Regions from separate parts of the Sporolactobacillus sp. BBK16-2 genome, predicted to be linked through region 1. Evidence: predicted binding sites of a transcription regulator. Region 1 holds the regulator's gene; each other region holds the start of a gene.

Region 1 (3,218 bases):
GATGAATCCTTATTTAAGGCTGGTGTTCACCCGACGACTGTCGCTTGCACACTAACTGGCGATCAATTGAGTCGAATTATAAAGGCAATTGTTGAGACATTGAGTGAAGCCGTTAAGCAGGGCGGCAGCACAATCCGCACGTTTGTGAACAGTCAAGGTCATATGGGACTTTTTCAACAGCAATTAAATGTGTACGGAAGAACGGGTGAGCCTTGCATACGTTGCGGCACGCCAATTGAAAAAATAAAAGTTGGCGGACGCGGGACACATTTTTGCCCGGTTTGCCAACCAAGAGGTTCGAAAAAATGAAGAAAATCGGAGTGACAGGCGGGATCGCAAGCGGGAAAAGCACCATTTCACACTGGCTGATACAACACGGCTACCCGGTTATTGATGCCGATAAAATCTCGCGTGAGATCGTTGTTCCGGGAGAACCAGCGCTTGCAAAAATCGCTGAACATTTTGGAGAAACGATGATTTTGCCGACAGGTGAACTGGATCGGAGAAAATTGGGTGCTCTTGTCTTTCAGGACAGCATTAAACGTCATCAATTAGATGAACTTCTACATCCCATCATTCGTTGTCGGATGAACGAAACACTGGATCAACTTGAGAAACAAGGTGCCCGTGTTGTTTTTTTGGATATTCCGCTCCTGTATGAAAACGGCTTGGAATCTTGGGTTGATCAGACTTTGGTTGTAGCTGTGACTGAAGAAAATCAGTTGCATCGGCTCATGTCCAGAAATAAATTGACTGAGCATCAGGCGCGTGCACGTATCGCTTCGCAAATCCCGCTGCTTGATAAAGTGAAAAGAGCAGATGCAGTGATTGACAATAATGGTTCGATTCAGGAGTCTGAAGCTCAGCTTCGCCGTTTGCTGCGCCGCTGGTCTATTTTGGATGAGACATGAGCATAACTTGCCTGCCTTTTCATAAGTTGCCATGTAGGATACAATAGATTTATCGAAAACAGCGAATGGAGTGAAAAGAAAAATGCGCTGTCCAAGCTGTAAACAAATGGCGACGAAAGTGCTTGACTCCCGTCCCGTTGACAATGGACGGGCGATACGCAGACGTAGAGAATGTGAGCTATGTCATCACCGTTTTACGACCTTTGAAAAGGTGGAGGAAACTCCTTTAGTGGTCGTAAAAAAGGGAGAAACGAGAGAAGCCTTCAGTCATGAAAAAATGCTGCGCGGACTTATAAAAGCCTGCGAAAAACGCCCGGTTCCCCTTGAACGGCTCGAACAGCTCGCAAATCATGTGGAAAAGAAGCTTCGCGATGATGGACGTTCGGAAGTGAACAGCCATGAGATCGGCGAACTTGTGATGAATGAATTAGCAAAAGTGGACGAGGTTGCTTATGTCCGGTTTGCTTCAGTGTATAGACAGTTTACGGATATTAATGTATTCGCCAAGAAGATCCAGGAATTGAAAGATCAATTAGAGAAAGAAAAGAAAAGCAAGAAGTAAGAGATTGAGGAAGGCCGACGAAGAACGGATCCTTGATTTCTGCGCAACAGACGCAGAATGGGGGAATGAACATGATGCAGTCATGGAAAGAAGTGCTGCCCGGAGATCATTATCATGTACTGACGAATGGACTGCTTCATCCTTTTGACCAGAGGATTATTACATGCCTTTACCAGCCTCTGATCGGCATCGATGCGGCGAGTATGTACTTTACATTTTGGCAGGAAATTGATGATACGGAGGAATTTTTGACGCATCATCATCTCATGGGATCGATGAACCTGCCATTGGATCGAATACTTAAAGCAAGAAAAAAATTAGAGGCCGTCGGGCTGCTGCAAACCTTGAAGAAAAAGGGAGCAACCCCCGGCCGATTTGCCTATTATCTTGAGCCGCCTCTGACACCGGATTTATTTTTTAAAGACGGTTTTTTAAATTTATTTTTATATCGTCAGGTTGGTCCGAGAGAGTATAAACGATTGAGCAGCCTTTTTGAAAGTAAATCGATCAGCACGGATGACTATGAAGATGTATCCGCTCATTTTGACGAAGTGTTTCAGTCATTGCCGTCTGCAGAAACAACAGATGAAAGGCTAAATACGGCCTCAAACGGATCTTGGGTCATGCGGTCGGAAACCCCTAAGGTCCGTTTCAGCAATCACTTTGATTTTAAGAAAATGCTGACGTATCTCTCTGATGCGATCCTTAGCGAAGATGCGCTGACTGATGAGGTGCGGCTCGCCATTGATAAGCTGGCGTTCGTCTATCAGACTGAGCCCTATGATATGAGCCGTGCGGTGCAGTCCGCAGCACTGCATACAGGCACGGTTGACATCTCCGCATTGCGAAAAGAAGTACGCGACTTTTATTTGCTTGAGCATGGCTCGGACGAGATGCCTGCTCTTTATGAGCGAACACAGCCACATGAAGAGCGGAAGATTGTGGACAGAGAGCCGCAGAACGCAGAGGAACAGCTGATTGCATGGTATGAACGGAACTCGCCCTATCAATTGCTTGAAGCGCTTGGACAGGGAAGCAAGCCGGCAGCACCCGATTTACGTTTAATTGAAAACCTGATGTTCGATACAAAACTGAATCCCGGAGTAATCAATGTATTAATTGACTACATTTCTCAGGTGAACGATCATAATCTTAATAAATCATTTGTGGAGAAGGTTGCTGCGCAATGGGCAAGGGCAAATGTGCGGACGGTGCCCGAGGCAATGGCTTACGCACGCGAAGAGCAAAGGAAACGAGAGCAACAGAAGAAAGGCAAGGCATCAGGGCAAGCGCAAAGTACACGACGGACAAGAAAATCATCTCAGAATGAGCATCATGAGGTCGTTCCAGAATGGATGAAGAATCCGAAACAACCGGAACAACAATCCAAGGATGACGACGAAGCTGTAAAACAGAGAGCAAAATGGCTTGAGGATTACTTAAATAATATATGAACATGTAGATAAGGGAGGAGCGTTTGGATGGAACCGATTCATTCTTTTTTCAAAGATTTAGCCGCTCAGCAGGCGATGCAAGAAAAATGGGATCAGCTTTCGGGTGCGCTTAAGAATAATCCGGCTATCCGTCAATTCGCTGAAAAAAATCCGGAGATCAGTTCGGCTGCGTGGACAAGAAGCTTGTCGCGACTTTATCAATTTGTCTCGGAACAGAAGCATTGTGCGCATTGTCCCGGACTGGACCAATGTCCAAATATGATGAAGGGATATCGGCCGCAATTAGTAAAT
Region 2 (3,218 bases), 1.1 Mb from region 1:
GTCCGTCAGACTTTCACTTGGCGTGCTGTATACGCTGAAATGATAGCCGTATTCATTTTCCCAATCCCGGCAATGTTCCCAAAGCTTTTTCACGACGCTGATTGCGAAATCCTTCGCTTCTTGATTGGTTTCCCATGCACTGCCGTAAAAAACAGTACCGACTTCATAAAGGCCGATGTAGCCAAGTGACACGGTCGCACGAGAATTCTTAAAGAGTTCATCGACAGAGTCCGTTCGTTTTAATCGTTTACCGAAAGCTCCGTATTGGTAAAGAATTGGTGCGTTTTCCGGTGTTGCCTGCTTTGCGCGTTCCACTTTAAAGACCAGTGCTTCTTTGCAGATTTGAAGCCGTTCTTCGAGAATTTTCCAGAAGCTTTCCTTGTCTCCCTTTGATTCCATGGCAATGCGAGGCAGATTAACGGTAACGACACCGAGATTCATTCGCCCGGAGTTCACCTCTTGGCCGTTCTCATCATGCCAGCCTTGCAGGAAAGATCGGCAGCCCATCGGCGCTTTAAAGCTCCCCGTCAGTTCAATGAGCTTGTCATACATCAGCACGTCAGGATACATCCGCTTGGTTGCGCATTCTACAGCCAGTTGCTTAATATCATAATTCGGATCACTTGGATTAAGGTTGAGCCCGCGCTTCAAACTGAATACAAGCTTAGGAAAAATTGCGGTGCGGTGCTCCTTCCCTAATCCATCAATACGGATATGCAGAATTGCTTTTTGAATGGCTCGTTCGATCCAATTCGTTCCAAGGCCGAAGCCTAAAGTCGTAAATGGAGTCTGCCCCTGAGAGGAGTACAAAGTATTAATTTCATACTCTAATGCCTGCATTGCGTCATAGATGTCTTTTTTAGTTTTTTTGCGAGCAAATGCTTGCTGACGTTCGTCGCCATCGACCCATTCTTTGGCATCGACTAAATGCTTGTCATAGTTCTTTTTCGCAAATGGAGCGAGAAGCTCGTCCACGCGGTCGGCTGAACATCCGCCGTATTGACTGGAAGCAACGTTGGCTATAATTTGCGCCATTTGAGCTGTGGCGGTTTGTATGGAGTGCGGCGGCTCGACATCAGCGTTGCCAATTTTAAAGCCATGATTGAGCATTTCATTAAAGTCGATCAGACAGCAGTTGGTCATCGGGCTGTATGGCTGGTAGTCTAAGTCATGCCAATGAATTTCGCCTTTTAGTTGAGCATTGGCTACCTGTGGCGGAAGCATTTTCAGTCCGATTGCCTTGGCAACGGTTCCTGCGGTCAAATCTCTTTGCGTATTAAATACATGGCTGTCCTTGTTCGCATTTTCGTTCACAATGGTTTTATCTTTATGAAGTAATTTGCGAATCGTGAAGTTGATATCGGTTGCTTGGTTACGCGAGAAATCGCGTTGGGTCCGATAATTAATGTATTCTTGAGCGATGTCATACTGGTGATGGGTCAAAAGTGTCTGCTCAACGATATTTTGAATCTCGTAAATCTTAACATCATTATGGAACCGCGATTCAATTTCAGCGATAACATCATTAGTAATTTCATTAATTAATTGATAGGTTAGCGGATCTAATTCGCCGAGGACATGTTTTGCTGCTTTTAGCAGGGCGGTTGTGATCTTCTCGGTGTTGAAATCTATAACACGACCATCACGTTTCAGAACGTTGATCGTCAGTTGATTGGCTAGTGTTTTCTGTTTTGTATCTAGCACTATGAATACCCCCTTTTAAACAATTACTCAATCTATAATAGGAGATTATTGAACATCTTTCAATCAATATATAGGAAATAAAACTCTGAAAAACTCATTGAGAGCACTATATATTGTATTGTGGTGGGAAAAATCCAACTTGTGACAAGCCTGTGAAAGATGTGTCGGAACACAAATTCTGTAACTTGTATCTATCCTTTATGATAATAATAGAAAAACAAAAAATTTATAGTCAATATGTGTTTCGGTATAACCACTGGTCTAATGGCAAATGTCATCGGGGTCTCGATTTATGATTTAATTATTTAATTCATTTTTTAATCGAGTCAAAGAGGGCGCTGTTTCTTTAGAAAGTGTCCTCACATCCTTTTGTCAACCGTTTGACATATTTACCTATTGAAAAATAGTTGATACGGGGTAAAAATGTACATAATTGATCTAATACAGAGAGACAGAGTCAAAAGCATCCTAATCGTATAAATGATAGATTGACTATGGATGAATAAAGAGGAATGACCGCACGGTTTGTGAATCAACGTTTTTACTCAGGAGGGTTTCGGATGAATCCAGAAGACCAAACGTACCGAAATTACGTGAACATTTTAAAAGAAGAATTGGTTCCCGCTACAGGGTGCACTGAGCCGATTGCGGTTGCTTACGCGGCGGCGAAAGCTCGGGAAGTGCTGAACGCGGCACCGGAAAGCTGCGTTGTTGCGGCGAGCGGAAATATCATTAAGAATGTAAAAAGTGTCGTTGTTCCCAACACAAATGGTTTGAAAGGCATTAAGGCTGCGGCTGCTGCCGGTATTGTTGCGGGAGATGCTTCGAGAAAGCTGGAAGTACTGGCAGATATTGATGAAAAAGCTAAGGCATCCATACAGGGATACATCGATGCGCATTCAATCACGGTTGTTCCTGCTGACAACGAGATCGTTTTCTATATCTCGGTGACTGTTAAAAAGGGGGAAGATGAGGCAACGGTTGTCATTGAACAGTATCACACCAATATTGTCCGTGTAACTCGAAATGAAAAAGTTCTGTATGAGTCGGGCAGCAGTTCAGATAAAGGCGGCGGGCTGACGGATCGGAGCCGCCTCACGGTTCGGGATATTCTCGACTTTGCAAACAGTGTGCGCCTTGAAGATATTTCAGAAGTTATTGGAAGACAGGTCGAGTATAATTCTGCTGTTTCTGACGAAGGGCTAACCAATGATTGGGGAGCCAATATAGGAAAAGTTCTGCTGCGCGCCTACGGCAATGATGTCAAGACGCGCGCACGAGCTGCCGCTGCGGCAGGATCCGATGCGCGAATGGGCGGTTGTGAAAAACCGGTTGTGATTGTCTCAGGAAGCGGGAACCAGGGGATGACTGCTTCTCTTCCTGTGATTGAATATGCAAAAGAATTGCGCGTGTCACGTGATCAACTCTATCGTGCGCTGGTTCTGTCCAACCTGATTACCATTTACCAAAAAACGGGCATTGGACGTCTCTCTGCATATTGCGGTGCAGTCAGT
Region 3 (3,218 bases), 1.2 Mb from region 1:
GAGGTTCGACATCTTGATATCCCCTAGACGATGGAGCGGATGATTCTTGTTTGCATTGTCTTTATAGAAAATATAAGGATATCCGGATTGCATCTGCATTTGAGCAATCAAATTCAGAAATTCGCGTGTATCCGCGCTCTTCTTTTTAACAGCAGGATTAGCAACAAGCTTATCGTACATTTCATCCATATTCATATCATCAAGATGCTTTCCATATTCTTTGAAAACGGTGTAAGGTGCAAACATATAAAAAGGTTTGCCTGCCTCGGCAAGTTCAAAGAATTTACCCGGAACAATCAGACCAATCGACAATGTCGAGAGACGAATATCTTCATCAGCATTTTCTTTCTTTGTATCAAGGAATTCCGGAGCATCCCAATGAAAGATATTCAGATATGCTGCACCCGCGCCAGGCCGCTGTCCCAACTGATCCGCATAGGAGAATCCGAGTTGTAGCTTGCGTGCGACCGGAACTACACCTTTGGCGACACCCTCAACCCCTTTAATCGCTTCACCGCGTGCACGTATCTTTGAGAGATTAAGTGCAACACCGCCGCCGATTTTCGACAGCTGTTGAGAGGTACTCTCTATGTAATTAATAGAATTGAGCGAGTCATCCGCTTCGATCAAAAAGCAGGAAACCATTTCGCCGCGGCGTGCTTTTCCTGCATTAAGAAAAGTTGGCGTTGCCGGCTGATAGCGCTGCTCCATCATCGCACGCATCAAGCGAACGGCTAAATCATAATTTCCGCGCGCTAAGAACAGAGAAACAATGGCAACTCGTTCATCATAATTTTCAAGATAGTGAGATTTGTCATTGGTTTTCATCGCATAGTCACGATAAAATTTACTCACTGCCATGTAGGATTTGAACTGGAACTTATAGGCGACAGCCATCGAATGAATCTGTTCGATTTGCTCATCACTGTATTCAGCAAATACGTCATAATAATAGTGCTCGTCAACCAAATGGTGAAGCCGATCAAGTATACCATTAAAATGAATCGTCTTCGCGTGCACTTCCTCCATATAGACCTCAATAGCCTCTTTGTCTTTATCTAAACGGTAAAAACCGTCATCTCCGCGTGTCAGCACCTCATTGTTCAATTCAGTGTAAGACTTTGACTTTATCGCTTCGTTCGGCAAGTGCCTTCACCCTCTCTCGAAATTCATTGACATCTTTCTCAGTACCACCAAGCTCGAATTTATATAAAACTGGTACGTGGAACAACTCTGCAATTACATCTGCCGCATGTGCAAAATTATGACCCCAGTTTCGATTCCCGCTTGCTGCCACAGCAATGAGATATCTTCCGTTTCTTTTTAAATAGTCTTTCACTTGATCCGGAGCGTCACCAAATCCAATAGTATTTGTCACCAAAACATAAGGTTCATCAATAGGATCAGCACTGCTGATCGGTTGATGAGCGAGTCCTGTTTTAGCGAGAAACCTTTTGACGTTTCCTGTCATTGTTGCATATAAGATGCGCAAGCGAACGCTCCTCCTTCTATCAATGCAGTGAAGGTTTCAGCCACAAAAACCACTACATATAGTTTATGTTAAATAACATACCACAATATATAGTTATTTTTCAAGTGCAACGATCTATTACTTTAAAACGATATCTTTAATCATACGGCATGTCTCTCAGTGATTCAACACGTAAAAAGCACAGAAAAAGAGAGTACATTAATCTTGTTTGGCAAAAAAGCACCAGTGACAAGGGAAAATGCCTCTCGAACATTTTAGGATATTTTTTTATTTTATTCTATTTACTCATCTTCCGGATCAATTGATTCGTTCGTGTGCCCTTTAATTGGTGTAAAGGTTCGTTTTTCTCGAAGCGAATGATCACGACGAATGGTTCGCTGCTCTGCAAGTTTTGCCAGATGCTCCTGAACATTGAACGGAATTTTCCCTCGTCGATCCGGCTTCTCATAACGATGGTCACTGCCAAGCACACGCGTCTTCACATTGTCTCTCATCATTAAATCAAACAGGTCAATAATTGTTGTTTTAATTTGCTCATCCTCGATAGGAAACATTAGCTCGACACGTCGATTTAAGTTTCTCGGCATCAAATCTGCGCTTGCAAGAAAGGCCAGAGTCTCGCCTCCGTTGCCGAATAGATAGATTCGACTGTGTTCAAGATAACGACCAACGATCGAATGAACTTCTATCCGGTCGCTCACACCTGGTATACCTGTTCGAAGGCAGCAGATACCTCGAACAAGCAACTGAATGTCCACGCCTGCTGCCGATGCTCGATATAAGGCTTTGATAATGCCTTCATCCGACAATGCATTCATCTTTGCACGAATAAACGCAGGTTTGCCGCTTTGCGCATTCTTGATTTCCGTATCAATTAAATCGAGCAGACTGTTACGCAGCCATAGAGGTGCAATCACCAATTTATGAAAATAAGGAGGTTCTGAGTAACCGGAAAGCATGTTGAATACATTGGATGCATCAATACCCATCTGCTCGTTGCAAGTCAAAAGGCCCATGTCGGTATAAAAATGAGCAGTGATATCGTTATAGTTGCCTGTTCCAAAGTGCATGTAACGTTTAATACCGTCTTCTTCTCTGCGCACAACGAGCGCCATCTTGCAATGCGTTTTCAATCCGACCAGTCCATAGATAACATGACAGCCGGTTTTCTCCAGCTTCTGTGCCCAGTTAATATTATTTTCTTCGTCAAATCTCGCCTTCAGTTCAACGAGTACGGTCACCTGCTTGCCATTCTCAGCTGCCTTTTCCAAATAACGAATGATTGGAGAATTTCCTGAAACACGGTACAGAGTCATTTTAATGGCAAGCACGTGACGATCTCTTGAGGCTTGCCGAATCAGCTCAATCACCGGATCAAACGATTCGTACGGATGGTGGAGAAAAATATCTCCTGCACGCATGGCATGAAAAATGGAATGCTCCAGCAATTCATAGTGGACAAACGGACGATGCGGCGGATAAACCATGTCGCCCGGCTCTTTGATTTGTCCGGCAAGCTTTGATAAAAAGGTAAGGTCGATGGGACCGTTAACCCGATATACATTGTCAGCGCTGACTGAAAGCCGATCAAACAGCTTGGTCACGAGGCGTTCACTGATTCCCGCCTCCACATCAAGATGAATGACATTGCCTCGTTCACGAAGCCTTAGCTGTTTCTCAATTTCTTTCAGCAAATCCTCCGTGTCCTCTTCATCCACTTCAAGAT
Region 4 (3,218 bases), 790 kb from region 1:
GGCGGATGCAGGACGTTGTTTCCGGATTATGATTGCCGCAGCTTGGGCATTTGAACCCGGCTGCCGTTGATTCGAACTCGCCTTCATAGCCGCATTCATAGCATTTATCAATTGGCGTGTTTGTACCGAAATACCCGATTCGGTCATAGGCGTAATCCCATACTGTTTCCAGTCCTTCGGGGTTGTTTACCAAGGATGGGAACTCGCAGTAATGAATAAAGCCGCCTCCCGTGTAGGGTTCATAATCCTTTTCAAAATCAATTTTTTCAAATGGGTTGATTTTCTTGCGCACGTCGTAGTGAAAACTATTCGTATAGTAATCTTTATCTGTTATGTCCTTGATGCTCCCGAAATGCTGCTTGTCCAGTCTGCAGAAGCGGTCGGTCAAGCTTTCTGAAGGTGTCGCATAGACACTGAACGCATAGCCTGTCTTCTTGCGCCATTCGTCCGACAGCGACTTAAACCGTTTCACAATATCGAGTGTAAAGGTTTTTGCTTCCGGATTATGTTCCCAATTCGGACCATAGAACACCGTCGCCGCTTCGTAAAGTCCGATGTAGCCCATGGACACAGTCGCCCGACCATTCTTGAAAATGTCCTGTACCGGTTCATCGGCGTGCAGACGTTTTCCGGTTGCACCGTACTGATAGAGAATCGGTGCGTTTTTCGCTTCCACTTTATCCAGTGTATGAATTCGGAAGAGCAATGCGCGGCATACCAGATCCAGCCGTTCTTCAAATAAACTCCAAAAAGCAGTTTTGTCGCCATTTGACTCGATTGCGATCCTTGGAATATTCAGCGTGACAACACCCATATTGTTACGACCGTCTGTAATGTATTGTCCGTTCTCCTGATAAGAAGGCAGGAATGAACGGCAGCCCATCGGCGCCTTGAAGTCCCCGGTCACTTCAACAATTCGGTCATAGTTCAAAATATCCGGATACATCCGTTTCGTGGCGCATTCCAAAGCCATTTTTTTAATATCATAGTTTGGATCGTCTTCGTTTAAATTTAACCCGCGTTTAATCGTGAACACGAGTTTTGGAAACACCGCTGTTTTATGATCGCGGCCAAGCCCGATAATTCTCACCTTCAAAATCGCTTTCTGAATCTCGCGGGCAAACCATGAACGGCCAAGACCGAAGTTTAGAGTAAAGAAAGGTGTCTGACCATTGCTTGAAAAAAGGGTGTTAATTTCATATTCAAGCGACTGCATCGAGTCGTAAATTTCTTTCTCAGTCATCGCGTAAGCGTAATGTTCTTGTTCTGCAGGATCCGAAATCCAAGTCTTTGCGGTTTCCAAGTATTTGCTGAAGCTCGTTCTCGCATAAGGTTCCAATACTTCATCCGCACGATTAAACGATGTGCCGCCATAAATATTCGAGGATACATTGGCGACAATCTGAGCAACCAGCGCGGTCGCCGTCTTGATCGATCTCGGCTGTTCCACGTCAGCATTGCCGATCGAGAACCCTTTCTCAAGCATGCCTTTAAAATCAATCAGCATGCAGTTATACATAGAGAAAAACGGCGAGTAATCCAAATCATGGAAGTGGATAATTCCCTGATTATGCGCATCGGCAAATTCCTTTGGCAAAATATGGCGGAGTGCAAAATCTCTGGCCGCCACGCCCGCGAGCAAATCGCGCTGCGTATTAAATACTTTTTCATCTTTATTCGCGTTTTCATTGGCGACATATTCATCCATATTGATTAAGTCACGAATCTTGTCATCTAATGATTTTTCTTTATATACCGGTTCTTTAATCATCATGTCCGCCCCCATAGTTCCGATAAACAACATTATAATACAATATGTAGTAGGATCAATAGGATACACAACACAATATGTAGGAGTCTAGCGTATGGATTGCATTTTTTAGGATACCAGAGCGGAAAAATAGATCTGTGACAATTTTGCGAACGAGGGATAATACACGCATATTTATAGATCTCGGAGAAAAAATAAACAACCTATTTATTATATCGGAAGACCGCTAGAAAGCAACTGCAAAAATGATGAATAAATCCAAACATGTACTCAACTAGAAAAACCGGGCAAAAGCACTCAGTCATTACGGTCTCAGGATGCGGTTGTCTTCGCATTGCCTCTTATAAAATAAGCGGAGATTTTCCAGTTATATGCATCATGGAGGATGTTTTGCGGGTACATAAGGGTAATTTTTCCGGTTATGCAAAGCAAAACCCTCCATTTTCACGTCTTTTAATTTGATAAGGGGCATTTATCCGTCTATTTAAGCAATTTTTTCATTCATTTTCTAATGAAGCGGAATTTTTCCGTCTATTTATCAAATTGGGTGCTTAACCTGATCGCTCAACCGATATGTGCGGGTTGGCAATCAACCTCTTATGACCATATAGTCATACCCGCGAGACAAAATCTTAAAATTTGGAACAAAAAAATGACGACACGGTGATCGTCATTCCTAACCTTCCTAATGAAACGTATGATACAGAAATTTATAGAGCCCATTTTCAGCATATGAGGCGTCAGTCACCCATTCTGCCTGTTCCTTTACATGCTCCGGGGCATTCTTCATAGCGGCAGAGTGGCCTGCTAGTTGAAACATTGGCAAATCATTTTCTCCATCACCAACCGCAAGCGCATTGTCGGGAGACAGATGATAATGATCCAGTAAGATTCGAATTCCGCTCGCTTTTGAAATATTCTTTCCTACTAATTCAACATTGTTATGTGACGAAGAAAAATAGTCAAACGCGAATTTTTCCTGCAGTTGGCGCAAATCATTCTTCCACGCATCCATTTTCGCTACATCTTCGCTGAAAAAATACATCTTGACGATCTGTGCCAATTCGTCGTCAGTCAGCGTCTCCTTCCAAACCATGTCCTCAAGCACCGCTTGCCTTCGCGACAGCCACTCGTTAACCGATACCGACTCCGGCCTTTTATCATTAATTTCATTGATTATATAGTGCCTATCTCGGCTTAGAATCGTTCTTCTTCCGCTGACCGGATGCAGCTGATAGTACATCTTATGCTGTTCCGAGTAATGAAGCATGTGCTCGACAAGTGCTTTTGGCAGGACGCTTTGAAAAATTTTTGCCGTTCCCGCGAATACAGTCATTCCATTTGCAGCAACCATTCCGGCTGCCGGAAAATCATCGGGCAGTACATTAAGCGCATCAACCTCCGAACGTCCCGTGACGACGAATACATTCTTGCCGTGCGCACTGAG

The links. The regulator NrdR, encoded in region 1, represses ribonucleotide reductase genes. The targets are predictions, from matches to a motif close to AACACNATATATNGTGTT.
Region 2: the regulator NrdR is predicted to act here: its motif matches at 1,807-1,824, upstream of nrdD (anaerobic ribonucleoside-triphosphate reductase).
Region 3: the regulator NrdR is predicted to act here: its motif matches at 1,572-1,589, upstream of nrdI (class Ib ribonucleoside-diphosphate reductase assembly flavoprotein NrdI).
Region 4: the regulator NrdR is predicted to act here: its motif matches at 1,808-1,825, upstream of nrdD (anaerobic ribonucleoside-triphosphate reductase).

Annotation. Positions count from the first base shown of each region.
Region 1 covers NZ_CM187611.1:2,350,451-2,353,668, reverse strand. The annotation lists gene mutM (DNA-formamidopyrimidine glycosylase) at 1-309, shown strand, start outside; gene coaE (dephospho-CoA kinase) at 306-911, shown strand; gene nrdR (transcriptional regulator NrdR) at 994-1,473, shown strand; gene AC6F33_RS11750 (replication initiation and membrane attachment family protein) at 1,545-2,927, shown strand; gene dnaI (primosomal protein DnaI) at 2,955-3,218, shown strand, end outside.
Region 2 covers NZ_CM187611.1:3,452,141-3,455,358, reverse strand. The annotation lists gene nrdD (anaerobic ribonucleoside-triphosphate reductase) at 1-1,704, opposite strand, end outside; gene AC6F33_RS16995 (L-cysteine desulfidase family protein) at 2,265-3,218, shown strand, end outside.
Region 3 covers NZ_CM187611.1:1,165,908-1,169,125, reverse strand. The annotation lists gene nrdE (class 1b ribonucleoside-diphosphate reductase subunit alpha) at 1-1,146, opposite strand, end outside; gene nrdI (class Ib ribonucleoside-diphosphate reductase assembly flavoprotein NrdI) at 1,109-1,492, opposite strand; gene AC6F33_RS05850 (RNA degradosome polyphosphate kinase) at 1,774-3,218, opposite strand, start outside.
Region 4 covers NZ_CM187611.1:3,144,595-3,147,812, forward strand. The annotation lists gene nrdD (anaerobic ribonucleoside-triphosphate reductase) at 1-1,774, opposite strand, end outside; gene AC6F33_RS15630 (Cof-type HAD-IIB family hydrolase) at 2,457-3,218, opposite strand, start outside.